2 linked regions of the Phaeacidiphilus oryzae TH49 genome follow. The protein of the gene in region 1 interacts with the protein of each later gene in a pairwise test. Links are inferred from orthologs where the notes say so. Each region holds a gene or a part of one and is shown on either strand. Other genes may lie near its edges.

Region 1 (7,115 bases):
GAAGCGCCGGGAGAGCGTCTCGAAGGAGTACTCGGTGGTCTCGAAGATCTCCGGATCGGCCCAGAAGGTGACCGAGGTGCCGGTCTCCTCGACCTCCTCGTTCTTCTTCAGCGGCGCCGTGGGCGTGCCCGCCTTGTAGTCCTGGGTCCAGCGGTGGCCGTCCGTCCTGACCTCGACGGCGACCTTGGTGGAGAGGGCGTTCACCACGGACACGCCGACACCGTGGAGGCCGCCGGAGACCGCGTAGCCGCCGCCGCCGAACTTGCCGCCCGCGTGCAGCACCGTGAGGACGACCTCGACGGCCGGCTTGCCCTCGGAGGGGACGATGCCCACCGGGATGCCGCGGCCGTTGTCCACCACCCGGACGCCGCCGTCCGGCAGGATGGTCACGTCGATGGTGTCCGCGTGACCCGCCAGGGCCTCGTCCACGGAGTTGTCCACGACCTCGTACACCAGGTGGTGGAGGCCGCGCTCACCGGTGGAACCGATGTACATGCCCGGACGCTTGCGGACGGCATCCAGGCCCTCGAGCACGGTGATCGCACTGGCGTCGTACGACGGTTCGGCGACTGGCTCGGTCACCGCGTGCGCCGCGCCGCTCGCAGCGGCGTCCTCGGGGTCGGCGGGGTCAACAGGGTTCTGGTTGGGGTTGCCGGAATCGGCCACGAAGCGCCCTTTCTGGCACAGCTCGGGCCGCATCCGTTCCTCATCTGGGGGCCCGGAGCGGCCTCGGCACTCGACTCAGTCACCGCAAGCGGCGGTAGCACCCTCAGTCTACCGGTACCGCCGACGGTGATGGGCCTTTGGCAGCCCCTGAGCCGCTTTGTGCCGCTCGCAATCCCCTCTGCCCATGACCCCATACGCGGCCGGGGGGCGAAACGCGCTCACATCGGCACTCAGCGGATCCGCACACGCGGCCGGAGACCCCCACCCGCGGCGCTGCCGGAGCAGCGGCCCCGTCAGCCCCAGGTGTCGCCGGGTCCGCTGCTTCCGGGGGCGCGCAGCCGGCCGTGCCGGCGCGGGGCCCCGGCCGGGCCGAGCACCTTGATCAGCTTCACCGTGCCATGGCCCAGATCCGCGTTCAGCCGGGCCACCAGCTGAGGGGCCAGCAGCCTCAGCTGCGTCGCCCAGGCCGTCGAGTCGCAGCGCACGGTGAGCACCCGCTCCTCCTCCGCGTAGTGCTCCGGCGCGCAGTGCGCCGCCACATCCGGGCCCACGATCTGCGGCCAGCGGCCCATCACGCCGCCGACCGCGGCCGGGGCCTCCCAGCCGCGCTCGGTGATCAGCCGGCCGATCGCCGCACCCAGCGGCTGCGGGTCCCGGCCGTCCGCGCGGGCGCCGCTGCGCAGCCCGTTCCGGCGGGCCTCCTTCTTCTGCCGGACCTGCTCGCCGCGCTGCCTGGCCTGCTCCTTCGCCGCGCGGAGGGCGACCCGCGCCAGGTCGACGCCGGAGAGCTCGGGCGTGGGCTTCCGCTCCTCCTCCGGGGCCCCGGCCCCGCCGGGCTCTCCTCCGGACTCCCCGCCGGACCCTCCGGCCGGAATCTGCTGACCGTCCATCAGTCCACCCGCTCCACCAGGCCGTCGCGCACCGAGAAGCGCACACCGGACAGCTGCGCCGGGACGTCCTCCGGGACCGCGGCGGTGACCAGCACCTGCTCCCCGCCGGAGACCAGCGAGGCCAGCCGTTCCCGGCGCTTGGAGTCCAGCTCGGCGAAGACGTCGTCCAGGATCAGCACCGGGCCGCCGGGCCCCTCGGGCAGCGACCCGTCCGCGGTCCGCGCCGCCTCCGGGCCGAGCTCGTCGATCCGCAGCAGCTCGTACGAGGCGAGCCGGAGGGCCAGCGCGTACGACCAGGACTCGCCGTGGCTCGCGTACCCCTTGGCCGGCAGGGTGCCCAGACGGAGCGTCAGGTCGTCGCGGTGCGGGCCGACCAGGGTCACCCCCCGCTCCAGCTCCTGCTTCCTGGACCGGCCGAGCGCCTCCAGCAGCAGCCGGTGCGCCTCGGCGGCGTCCTTGGGCGCGGCGGCCGCCGACTCGCCCTCGGGCAGCGCCGAGGAGCGGTACTCCAGCACGGTCTCCGCGCCGGGCCCGGCCAGTTCGGCGTACGCCCGGGAGACCAGCGGGCCGAGCGCCGCCACCAGCTCCAGCCGACGGGCCGTCAACTCGGATCCGGAGCGGGCCAGATGGTCGTCCCAGACGTCCAGGGTGGAGAGGTCGACCGAGCGGCCGGCCGCCCGGCGGGCCGTGGCGGCGCTCTTCAGCAGCGCGTTCCGCTGCTTGAGCACCCGCTCGTAGTCCTGCCGGACACCGGCCAGCCGGGGCGCCCGCGCCACCAGCAGATCGTCCAGGAACCGCCGCCGGTCCCCCGGATCGCCCTTCACCAGGGCCAGGTCCTCCGGCGCGAAGAGCACCGTGCGCAGCAGGCCGAGGACGTCCCGCGGGCGGACGTTGTCCGAGCGGTTGATCCGGGCCCGGTTGGCCCTGCCGGGGTTGAGCTCCAGCTCCACCAGGGTCTGCCGGTCGTCCCGGACCACCGCCGCCCGCACCACCGCGCGCTCGGCGCCCTGCCGGACCAGCGGGGCGTCCCCCGCGACCCGGTGGCTGCCCAGCGCCGCGACATAGCCCACGGCCTCGACCAGGTTGGTCTTGCCCTGGCCGTTGGGCCCGACGAAGGCGGTCACGCCCGGGCCGAGCGGAACCTCGGCCCGGGCGTAGGAACGGAAGTCGGCCAGCGACAGATGCGCGACATGCATACGGCGTTGCGCGGGCCGGCCGCGCTCCCTCCCGGTGGGTGGCTCGGTGCCTGCTGCTTACTTCTTGCTCTCGACGGCGTGGCCGCCGAACTCGTTGCGCAGCGCGGCGATCATCTTCATCGACGGGGAGTCCTCCTGGCGGGAGGAGAAGCGGGCGAAGAGCGAGGCGGTGATCGCGGGCAGCGGGACGGCGTTGTCGATCGCCGCCTCGACCGTCCAGCGGCCCTCACCGGAGTCGGCCGCGTAGCCGCGCAGGCCGTCCAGGTGCTCGTCCTTGTCCAGGGCGTCCACCGCCAGGTCCAGCAGCCAGGAGCGGATGACGGTGCCCTCCCGCCAGGAGCGGAAGACCTCGCGGACGTCGGTCACCGAGTCGACCTTCTCCAGCAGCTCCCAGCCCTCGGCGTAGGCCTGCATCATGGCGTACTCGATGCCGTTGTGGACCATCTTGGCGAAGTGCCCGGCGCCGACCCGGCCGGCGTGGACCGCGCCGTACTCGCCCTCGGGCTTCAGGGCGTCGAAGATCGGCTGGACCTTGGCGACGTGCGCCGAGTCCCCGCCGTACATCAGCGCGTAGCCGTTCTGCAGGCCCCAGACTCCGCCGGAGACGCCGCAGTCGACGAAGCCGATGCCCTTCGTGCCCAGCTCCTCGGCGTGCTTCTCGTCGTCCGTCCAGCGGGAGTTGCCGCCGTCGACCACCGTGTCACCGGGGGAGAGGAGCTCGCCGAGCTCGTCGACGGTCTGCTGGGTCGGAGCGCCGGCCGGCACCATCACCCACACCACCCGGGGAGCGGCGAGCGAGTCCACCAGCTCCTTGAGGCTTGCGACGTCCGTGACGTCCGGGTTCCGGTCGTAGCCGATGACGGTGTGCCCTGCGCGGCGCAGCCGCTCGCGCATGTTGCCGCCCATCTTGCCGAGACCGATGAGGCCGAGCTCCATGATCGGGAGTCCTAACGTGTGTACCTACGTGGCTTGGCGGCGGCGCCCTTGCCGCGCGACACCGAGCGTACGCCCGGGCCTGCGGGGGCAGCCTGCCGACGGGTCCGGTCGGGCGGAGCGCCGGGCGCCCCGCCCTCGGCTCAGCTGGACAGCCGCACCGGCATGATCAGGTACTTGTACGTCTCGTCCGCCTCGGCGTCGGCGGCGGGCTTGCCGCTGAGGAGGGCCGGCTTCGTCGAGGTGGTGAACGCGAACTGGGCGAACGGGGCGTTGATCGCGGACAGGCCCTCCAGGAGGTAGCCCGGGTTGAAGGCGATCGAGATGTCGTCGCCCTCCAGGTCCGCGTCCACCCGCTCGGTGGCCTGCGCGTCGTCGCCGGAGCCGGCCTCCAGGGTCAGCACGCCCTGCTCGAAGCTCAGCCGCACCGGGGTGTTCCGCTCCGCGACCAGCGCGACGCGCTTGACCGCCTCGACGAACGGCGCGGTCTCGATCACCGCCATCGAGTTGAACTCGGTCGGGAAGAGGCTGCGGAACTTGGGGAACTCGCCGTCCAGCAGCCGGGTGGTGGTGCGGCGGCCGGCGCCCTCGAAGCCGATCAGGCCCTCGCCGTCGCCCTCCGTGCCGGCCAGCGCGATCGAGACGTTCTCCCCGGCGCCGCCGCCGGCCAGCGACTTGGCGGTGTCCTGCAGGGTCTTGGCGGGCACCAGGGCCACCGAGTTCAGGCCCGGCTGCTCCGGCTTCCACAGCAGCTCGCGGACGGCGAAGCGGTAGCGGTCGGTGGCGGCCAGGGTGACCCGGTCCTCCTCGATCTCCACCCGGACGCCGGTGAGCACCGGGAGGGTGTCGTCCCGTCCGGCGGCGACGGCGACCTGGGCGACCGCGGCGGCGAAGACGTCCCCCGCGACCTCGCCGGTGGCGGTGGGCATCTGGGGCAGCGCCGGGTACTCCTCCACAGGCAGGGTGGGGAGTGTGAATCGCGAGCTGCCGCAGACCACGATGACCCGTACACCGTCTGTGGAGATCTCCACCGGCCGGTTGGGGAGGGCCCGGGAGATGTCGGCCAGCAGGCGGCCGGAGACCAGGACCGTGCCGGCCTCCTCCACCTCGGCCTCGACCGCGACCCGGGCCGAGACCTCGTAGTCGAACCCGGAGAGGCTCAGGGAGCCCTCCTGCCCCTGGGCCGACTCGCCCTGGGAGACCGTCAGCAGCAGGCCCGCGAGGACCGGCACCGGCGGCCGTGCCGGGAGGCTGCGGGCGGCCCAGGCCACCGCCTCCGCCAGTACGTCACGCTCCACCCGGAACTTCACCGGACACCGCCTCCCGCTGCTTCCACCGGCTCCCGCCGCTGTACCGACCTGTGTGTCGTCTTCCAGTTGCCGGGGAACAGTCTGACGTACTCCACCGACAGCCGGGGTCGAAGGGGAGAAGAACGTCTGATCGACCACGACGAGCCGTCATCCACAGCTCGGCGCCCCGCCCCCTGTTAGCTGAAAGTCCGGGATAGATCTCTGGGGGAGTAGTAATAGGTGTTGTGGATACCGTGGATAACCGGTTCCACCGCAGGTCAGCCCGGCTTTTTTGTCCACCGCGGGCTGTGGGCGGAGAGGTGGAAAACCCCGCTCTTCTGTGGATGGGGTTCGTTTTCCCACAGGGGGCCCTCGACTGTCCCCAGGTTGTCCCCAGCTCCGTCCCCAGATTTTCCCCCGGTTGTCCCCAGGGCATGCGTGAACTTCGGTGTGCCGCTTCTCACACGCAGAGGTGATGGGGCGTTTCTTGTTGCCGAACTGTGGACCCGACTGTGGAAAGCCTGGGGAAAACTTACCAAACCTGGGGACGGGCGGTGGACAACTCAGAGTCCGCTCAGGGGTTCGAATCCACGGTCCACATCCTGTGGATAACTTTTGCCCACAAGTCCACAGGGTCTTGAGCTGCATCGATGGTCCCGCAAACCAGCGGCCTGTGGAACGATTCTGGACAACTTCGGGGCTTCCCGGTGTTCCCCAGGGTGTGGAGGAACGGATCCGTTCGATCCTGTGGATTGTCCGCCCCGCGCAGGGCCCAGTTCGATTCCCCGCAGGCTCTCGGAGTTGCATTCGATCGGCCCGCGGCCGCGGCGGAAGCCGAAAAAGGGCCCGGAACGAGGAGGACGCCTCGTTCCGGGCCCTGCGCCGGCAATACCGGCGGCGGTTCGCCCGGCGGCTAGCTCTTGATGCGGTTGGTGAGCTCGGTGACCTGGTTGTAGATCGACCGGCGCTCGGCCATCATCGTGCGGATCTTCCGGTCCGCGTGCATCACCGTGGTGTGGTCCCGGCCGCCGAACTGCGCGCCGATCTTCGGCAGCGAGAGGTCGGTGAGTTCCCGGCACAGGTACATGGCGATCTGGCGGGCCGTCACCAGCACCCGGCTCCGCGAGGAACCGCAGAGGTCCTCCACGGTCAGCCCGAAATAGGCGGCGGTCTGCTGCATGATCGTGGCCGCCGTGATGTCCGGGCTGGCCTCCTCCCCGCCGGGGATGAGGTCCTTCAGCACGATCTCGGTGAGCTGGAGGTCGACCGGCGCCCGGTTGAGGCTGGCGAAGGCGGTGACCCGGATCAGGGCGCCCTCCAGCTCCCGGATGTTGCGGGAGATCCGGGAGGCGATGAACTCCAGCACCTCAGCCGGCGCGTTCAGCTGCTCCTGGATCGCCTTCTTCCGCAGGATCGCGATCCGGGTCTCCAGCTCGGGCGGCTGGACGTCGGTGATCAGGCCCCACTCGAAGCGGTTGCGCAACCGGTCCTCCAGGGTGACCAGCTGCTTGGGCGGCCGGTCCGAGGAGATCACGATCTGCTTGTCCGCGTTGTGGAGGGTGTTGAAGGTGTGGAAGAACTCCTCCTGCGTCGACTCCTTGTTCTGCAGGAACTGGATGTCGTCGACCAGCAGGATGTCCATGTCGCGGTAGCGCTGCCGGAAGCCGTCGCCCTTGTCGTCCCGGATCGAGTTGATGAACTCGTTGGTGAACTCCTCGGAGCTCACGTAGCGGACCCGGGTGCCGGGGAAGAGGCTGCGGGCGTAGTGCCCGATGGCGTGCAGCAGATGGGTCTTGCCCAGGCCGGACTCGCCGTAGATGAAGAGCGGGTTGTAGGCCTTGGCCGGGGCCTCGGCGACGGCGACCGCGGCCGCGTGGGCGAAGCGGTTGCTCGCTCCGATGACGAAGGTCTCGAAGAGGTACTTCGGGTTCAGCCGGGCGGCCGGCTCGTCCTTGCGGGCGCCGTGGAGGGCGGGGCCGCCGCCGGAGCGCGGTCCCGGCGGATTGCCGTGGACGGACCCCCCGCGCGCCGGGGCGCCGGGGGCCGACGGTGAGTCAGGACCCTTCCGCGGCGCTTCGGGCAGCTTCACCTCGGCGTCCCGCGCCGGGGGCGCGGGCCGGGCGCCGGGGCCGCTCGGGCCG
Region 2 (7,194 bases), 2.7 Mb from region 1 along the record:
CTGGTCGACCTGCGAAAGGTGGCCGGGATCCGGGGGTTCGAGCAGCGGGAGGGCGGCATGTGGGTGGGCGCGGCCACCACCCAGTCCGCCGTCGAGCGGTCCGCCGAGATCGCCGAGCGGGTGCCGCTGCTGGCCCGGGCCACCCCGCTGATCGGCCACTTCCAGATCCGCAACCGCGGCACCGTCGGCGGCTCGCTGGCGCACGCGGACGCGGCGGCCGAGTACCCGGCGGTCGCGCTGGCGCTGGACGCCGAGCTGGAGACGGCCTCACCGCGCGGGACGCGCACCCTCCCCGCGGCCGGCTTCTTCACCGGCATGTGGACCACCGGGCTCGCCGAGGACGAGCTGCTCACCGGGGTCCGCTTCCCGGTGGCGGGCCCCCGCTGCGGCTACGCGGTCGAGGAGTTCGCCCGCCGCCGGGGGGACTTCGCCATCGCGGGCGCGGCCGTCGCGATCGAGCTGGACCCGCAGGGGCGGGTGGCGCGCTGCGGAATCGGCCTGTTCGGCCTCGGCCCGGCGGCCCAGCGGGCCACGGCGGCGGAGCGGGCGGTCGCGGGGACGGCGGTCGCGGGCGGCGGATCCGACGCGGCGGCGGCCGAGGTCGGCCGGATCGGGGTGGCGGAGCTCGACTCCGTCCCCTCCGACCTCCACGGAACGGCGGAGTACCGGAAGCGCGTGGGGGCGGCCATGGTGGCCCGCGCCTGGCAGAAGGCCGTACGGGAGGCGAGCGGTGACTGAGGTCGAGATCGGGATCGAGCTGACGCTCAACGGAGTGAAGCGGCCGTCGCGGGTGCCGCCCCGGCGCACCCTCGCCGACCACCTGCGGACCGACCACCACCTGACCGGCACCCACCTGGGCTGCGAGCACGGCGTCTGCGGCGCCTGCACGGTGCTGCTGGACGGCGAGGCCGTCCGGTCCTGCCTGGTCTTCGCGGTGCAGGCGGACGGCTCCGAGGTGACCACGGTGGAAGGGCTGACCGGCGAGGACGGCGCGCTCTCCCCCGTCCAGGCCGCCTTCCGCGACCACCACGGGCTGCAGTGCGGCTTCTGCACGCCGGGGTTCGTGGTCTCGGCCACCGCCCTGCTGGAGCGGAACCCCCACCCCACCGACGAGGAGATCCGGGAGGCGCTCTCCGGCAACCTCTGCCGCTGCACCGGATACCAGGGGATCCTCAAGGCCGTCCGAGCCGCGGCGGACGGGGAGCGACCCGCCGTCGAGTGACCACCGGCGAGTGATGGCACGGTGGGTGACGACATGTCAGGATTCGTCCCATGGCCACCGTGACCGCGCCCCTGGCGCCCGCCATCGGCGCACTGCGCACCCTCGCGGCCACCCCGCCGCCCGGCGACGGGGTGGCCGTCTTCGCGCGGATGTACCTGGTCGTCACCCAGGCCGTGGACCGGCATCTGCGGCTCACCCGGTACTTCCAGGACCCGGAGGCCACCGGAGTGCTGGCCGTGCTCTTCGCCGACCGCTTCCTCGACGCCCTGGACGCCCGCCCGGCGCCGGCCTGCTGGCGCCCGCTGCTGGCGCTGCGCCGGCACCCGGGGATCCGGCCGATCCAGTTCGCGCTGGCCGGGATGAACGCCCACATCGAGCACGACCTGCCGCTGGCGCTGCTGGACACCTGCGCGCGCACCGGGCGGGCGCTGCACGACATGTCGGCCGACTTCCACCGGGTCAACGACGTCCTCGCCGAGGTCGAGGAGAAGGCCCGCGAGGAGCTGGCGCCCGCCGGGCACGGCGACGACCCGGACGAGCCGCTGCTACACCTGCTGGGCTGCTGGTCCATCGACCGCGCGCGGGACGCGGCGTGGGCGTCGGCGCACGCCCTGTGGGAGCTCCGCTCCCGCCCGGAGGCCTACGCCGCCACCGCGGACGCCCTCTCCGACTCCGTCGGCCTGATCAGCCGCTGCCTGCTGACGCCGCTGCGCTGAGGGGACGCCCTGATGTGCGGCCCGAAGGGCCGGGCACATCAGGGGCGCGGGGAACCGCGCGCCCGGCCGCCTACGGCGGGAGAGCCGCCGGCGGCGGGCCGGACGGCGCCCCGTAGGCGGCTCGGTAGCGGCTCGGAGGCGGCTCGGCTCGGCTACCAGCTCGCGTGCAGCGGCTTGCCCTCGGCGTAGCCGGCCGCGCTCTGGATCCCGACGATCGACTTCTCGTGGAACTCCTCAAGGCTCGCCGCCCCGGCGTAGGTGCAGCTGCTGCGGACACCCGAGACGATCGAGTCGATCAGGTCCTCGACGCCCGGCCGCTCCGGGTCCAGGAACATCCGCGAGGTCGAGATCCCCTCCTCGAACAGCGCCTTCCGGGCCCGGTCGTACGCCGACTCCTCGGAGGTGCGGTTGCGGACCGCCCGCGCGGAGGCCATCCCGAAGCTCTCCTTGTAGAGCCGGCCGTCGGCCGCGGACTGCAGGTCGCCCGGGGACTCGTAGGTCCCCGCGAACCAGGAGCCGATCATCACGTTGGACGCGCCCGCGGCCAGCGCCATCGCGACGTCCCGGGGGTGCCGGACGCCGCCGTCCGCCCACACGTGGCGGCCGAGCCGCCGCGCCTCGGCGGAGCACTCCAGCACCGCGGAGAACTGGGGCCGGCCGACGCCGGTCATCATCCGGGTGGTGCACATCGCGCCCGGGCCGACGCCGACCTTGATGATGTCCGCCCCGGCCTCCACCAGGTCGCGCACACCGGCCGCGGAGACCACGTTGCCGGCCACCACCGGCACCCCGGGGTCCAGCGCCCGGACCGCCTTCAGCGCGCTGATCATCGACTCCTGGTGGCCGTGCGCGGTGTCCACCACCAGCACGTCCGCGCCCGCCTCGACCAGCGCCTTGGCCCGGCCGGCCACGTCGCCGTTGATGCCCACGGTGGCGGCGATCCGCAGCCGCCCGGCGTCGTCCACGGCCGGGGTGTAGAGGGTGGCGCGCAGGGCGGCCTTCCGGGTCAGGATGCCGACCAGCCGGCCGTCCCCGTCCACCACCGGCGCCAGCCGGCGATGCGCCTCGGTCAGCCGGTCGAAGGCGTCCCGCGGGTCGATGCTCTCCTCCAGCAGCAGCAGGTCGCGGGACATCACCTCGGAGAGGTTGGTGAACCGGTCCACGCCCTGGCAGTCGGAGTCGGTGACCACCCCGACCGGCCGGCCGACCTCGTCGATCACGACCACGGCGCCGTGGGCGCGCTTGGGCAGCAGGGAGAGCGCCTCCGCGACGGTGGCGGTGGGGGCCAGCGTGATGGCGGTGTCGTGGACCAGGTGGCGGGCCTTCACCCAGGCGATGACCTCGGCCACGACCTCGATCGGGATGTCCTGCGGGATGGCCACGATGCCGCCGCGGCGGGCGACCGTCTCGGCCATCCGGCGCCCGGCGATCGCGGTCATGTTGGCGACCACGAGCGGAATTGTGGTCCCGGTGCCGTCGGTGGTGGACAGGTCCACCGCCTGGCGGGAACCCACGGCCGACCGGCTGGGGACCATGAACACGTCGTCGTAGGTCAGGTCGTAAGCCGGCTGAAGGTCGTTCAGGAAGCGCATGGACGGGCTCTCTGCTGGATGACGGTGCGTCGGATGCCGGACGCTTCCGGTCTGCCGGGCGCCCGCACCCAACCGACGATTCTCGCCGAAACACCTGGTGAAAACCAGTTCGCCCGGCATTGTTGCAGCTACCGCCAACCCGGGCGGCGGATCGCGGCGGCCGGCTTGGACGATCGTCCAGCCAGGGCCGCGGCCGCCGTCCGCCGCCGGGCGGAGAGCTAGTGGGCGCAGCCCCAGGACGAGGCGTCCACCACGCCCTGCGCCTGCTCGCGCAGCGCCCGCACCGCCGCGGCCGGGTCGTCCGCGCCGTACACCGCCGACCCCGCGACGAAGACGTCCGCCCCCGCCTCCGCGCAGCGCTCGATCGTCGAGGCCGAGACCCCGCCGTCCACCTGCAGCCACAGCTCCAGCCCGTGCTTGGCGATCAGCTCCCGGGTCCGCCGGATCTTGGGCAGCATGATGTCCAGGAAGGACTGCCCCCCGAACCCCGGCTCCACCGTCATCACCAGCAGCATGTCCAGCTCGGGCAGCAGGTCCTCGTACGGCTCGATCGGCGTGGCCGGCTTCAGCGCCATCGACGCCCGCGCGCCCTGCGCCCGCAGCTCCCGCGCCAGCCGCACCGGCGCCGCCGCCGCCTCCGCATGGAAGGTCACCGAGCCGGCGCCCGCCTCGGCGTACTGCGGCGCCCAGCGGTCCGGCTCCTCGATCATCAGATGGCAGTCGATCGGCGTCTCCGTCGCCTTCAGCAGGGACTCCACCACCGGCAGCCCGAGCGTCAGGTTCGGCACGAAGTGGTTGTCCATGACGTCGACGTGCAGCCAGTCGGCCCCCCGCACCGCCGCCGCCTCGTCGGCCAGCCGGGCGAAGTCCGCGGAGAGGATGCTCGGGTTGATCTGTGCGGTGCTCATGGATCCAGTCTTCCAGTCGTCCGTGTCGTCAGCGGGTGCGCAGCAGCAGCGCCAGGTACATCGCGTCGGTCCCGTGGAGGTGCGGCCAGAGCTGCACGTCGGGTCCGTCGCCCAGCCCCGGCATCCCCTCCGGCAGCAGCGGCCGGGCGTCCACCCACTCCACGGCCCGCTCCCCGCCGCCGTCCCGTTCCAGCTCCTTCAGCACGTCCTGGACCACGGCCCTGGTCTCGGCCAGATGCGGCGAGCAGGTCGCGTACGCGACGAGGCCGCCCACCCGCACCGACCGCAGCGCACCGCGCAGCAGCCCGCGCTGCACCGGACCGAACCCCGGGAGGTCCTCGGCCCGCCGCCGCCACCGCGCCTCCGGCCGGCGCCGCAGCGCGCCGAGCCCTGTGCACGGCACATCGACCAGCACCCGGTCGAAGAAGTCCGGCTGCCAGGCCGGCCGCGTCCCGTCCGCCACGATCACCTGGTACGGCCCCGGGTTGCCGTCCAGCGCCCGCGCGACCAGCCGGGCCCGGTGCGGCTGCCGCTCCGAGGCGACCAGCGCCGCCCCCTGCCGCGCGGCCAGCGCCCCCAGCAGGGCGGCCTTGCCGCCCGGCCCCGCGCAGGCGTCCAGCCAGCGCTCGGTCCCGGCCGGCACGCCCTCCAGCGGCGGTTCGAGCGGCAGCCCCAGCGGGGCCGCCGCCAGCGCGGCCGCCACCAGCTGGCTGCCCTCGTCCTGCACCCCGGCCCGGTTCTCCCGGACCGCCTCAAGCTCGCCCGGGTCGCCGCCCTCCGCCAGCCGCAGCGCGTACGGCGACCAGCGGCCGTCCGCCGTGGCGTCCTCCGGCAGCGCCTCCCGCAGCTCCTCGGTGGTGGACCGCCCCGGCCTCGCCACCAGCGTCACCTCAGGACGGGCGTTGTCCGCGGCCAGCAGCGCCTCGATGCCCCGCCGGCCGGACTCCTCCGGCTGCCAGACCCCCAGCGAGTCCCAGAGCGCGCCCACGACCCAGCGCGGATGCGAGTACCGGACGGCCAGATGGTCTTCCGCGTCCTCCTCGTACGGCGGCGCGACCCGCTCCAGCCACTCGTCCAGGTCGTGCGCGGTGACCTTGCGCAGCACGGCGTTGACGAACTTGGCCCGGCCGTCCCCGAGCACCACCCGGGCCAGCTCCACGGTCGCCGAGACCGCCGCGTGCGGGGGGATCCGGGTCGCCAGGATCTGGTGGGCGCCCAGCGTCAGCACGTCGAGCACCGGCGGGTCGACCTCGCGCAGCGGCCGGTCGACGCAGGCCGCGAGCACCGCGTCGTAGCTGCCCTGCATCCGCAGCGAGCCGTAGACCAGCTCGGTGGCGAAGGCCGCGTCCCGTCGGTCGAAGTCCGGATGGTCCCGCTCGGCGTCGCGCAGCAGCGCGGGCAGCACCAGGTTGGCGTACGCGTCCCGCTCGTCGACGGCGCGCAGCGCCTCGAAGGCGACCATCCGCGCCGGATCCTTCTTCGGCCGCCGGTACGGCCGCGCCGGACGCTTCCTCACCGGCCTTGCGGGGCTGCTCACTTGACACCCTCACCGCTCGCCGGGAGGGCCGCCGGGTCCGCCGGCTCGAAGCGCTCCCCGGCCTCGATCCGGTGCCCGCGCGCCCAGTCTCCGGCGGACATCCGCTTCTTGCCCTGCGCCTGCACCTCGCCGAGCACCACCTCGTGGCTGCCGGTGCCGACCCGCACGGTGTTCTTCTGCACCGCGATCTCGCCGGGCGCCAGCTCCGCGCGCTCCGGCGTGGGCCGGACCGGGCCCAGCTTGACCCGCTCGCCGCGCAGCACCGTCCAGGCACCGGGCGCCGGGGTGCAGCCGCGCACCACGCGGTCCACCCGCAGCGCCGGAGCCGTCCAGTCCACCCGGGCGTCCTCGACGTTGATCTTCGGGGCCAGCGAGACGCCCTCCGCGGGCTGCGCGACCGGCACCAGCGAGCCGTCCTCGATCCCGTCCATCGTCGCCGCCAGCAGCCCCGCCCCCGACTGCGCGAGCCGGCCCAGCAGGTCCCCGCTGGTGTCCGTCGCCCGGATCTCCTCGGTCACCACCCCGTACACCGGGCCGGAGTCGAGGCCCTCCTCGATCTGGAAGGTGGAGGCGCCGGTGACCGCGTCCCCGGCCATCAGCGAGTGCTGCACCGGCGCCGCCCCGCGCCAGGCCGGCAGCAGCGAGAAGTGGAGGTTCACCCAGCCGTGCCGGGGGACGTCCAGCGCGACCCGCGGCAGCAGCGCGCCGTAGGCCACCACCGGGCAGCAGTCGGGGGCGATCCGCGCCAGCCGCTCCAGGAACTCCGGGTCGCGCGGGCGCCTGGGCTTGAGCACCTCGATGCCGGCCTCCTCGGCCCGCTGCGCGACCGGGCTCGCGACCAGCCGCCGGCCGCGCCCGGCGGGGGCGTCGGGCCTGGTGACGACGGCCGCCACCTCGTGCCGGTCGGAGGCGATCAGCGCCTCCAGGGCGGGGACGGCCACCTCGGGGGTGCCGGCGAAAACGAGCCTCATAACGAGTGCGGCTGCCTCTCGGTTCTCTCTGCTGGGTCTCGGTACCGGCGCCGGTCAGAGCGCGCGGCCGAAGGTGCTGTGCGGCGACACCTTCACCGTCGGCGCCTGCTCCCCGGCCCACTCCGCCTCGCGGATCGCGCGCAGCGCGGCCTTGCGCTGCTCGCGGTCGAGCCGGTCGATGAAGATGATGCCGTCCAGATGGTCGGTCTCGTGCTGGATGCAGCGCGCGAGCCGCTGGGTTCCCTCGA

What was found.
Region 2: the proteins of dnaN (region 1) and rpe interact in binary tests that used the Escherichia coli proteins (3 or more experiments, as listed by UniProt). The link is inferred for Phaeacidiphilus oryzae TH49 from one-to-one orthologs.

What each region holds. Positions count from the first base shown.
Region 1 is NZ_JQMQ01000005.1:3,560,452-3,567,566, forward strand. The notes cover bases 2,913-5,754. They hold dnaN (DNA polymerase III subunit beta), read right to left. Parts: upstream 4,996-5,754; coding sequence 3,829-4,995; downstream 2,913-3,828. Other genes in these bases: gnd (phosphogluconate dehydrogenase (NAD(+)-dependent, decarboxylating)), read right to left, coding at 2,913-3,688. Also shown: gyrB (DNA topoisomerase (ATP-hydrolyzing) subunit B), read right to left, coding at 1-699; BS73_RS19575 (DUF721 domain-containing protein), read right to left, coding at 960-1,556; DNA replication/repair protein RecF, read right to left, coding at 1,556-2,752; more of gnd, read right to left, coding at 2,810-2,912; chromosomal replication initiator protein DnaA, read right to left, coding at 5,888-7,115. UniProt on the Escherichia coli protein: Confers DNA tethering and processivity to DNA polymerases and other proteins. Acts as a clamp, forming a ring around DNA (a reaction catalyzed by the clamp-loading complex) which diffuses in an ATP-independent manner freely and bidirectionally along dsDNA.
Region 2 is NZ_JQMQ01000005.1:888,514-895,707, forward strand. Bases 2,594-5,514 are described here. They hold rpe (ribulose-phosphate 3-epimerase), read right to left. Parts: upstream 4,439-5,514; coding sequence 3,749-4,438; downstream 2,594-3,748. Other genes in these bases: BS73_RS08355 (GuaB1 family IMP dehydrogenase-related protein), read right to left, coding at 2,594-3,530; BS73_RS08365 (RsmB/NOP family class I SAM-dependent RNA methyltransferase), read right to left, coding at 4,467-5,514. Also shown: BS73_RS08340 (FAD binding domain-containing protein), read left to right, coding at 1-738; BS73_RS08345 ((2Fe-2S)-binding protein), read left to right, coding at 731-1,222; BS73_RS08350 (DUF5995 family protein), read left to right, coding at 1,273-1,938; more of BS73_RS08355, read right to left, coding at 2,091-2,593; more of BS73_RS08365, read right to left, coding at 5,515-5,975; fmt (methionyl-tRNA formyltransferase), read right to left, coding at 5,972-6,946; def (peptide deformylase), read right to left, coding at 7,001-7,194. UniProt on the Escherichia coli protein: Catalyzes the reversible epimerization of D-ribulose 5-phosphate to D-xylulose 5-phosphate.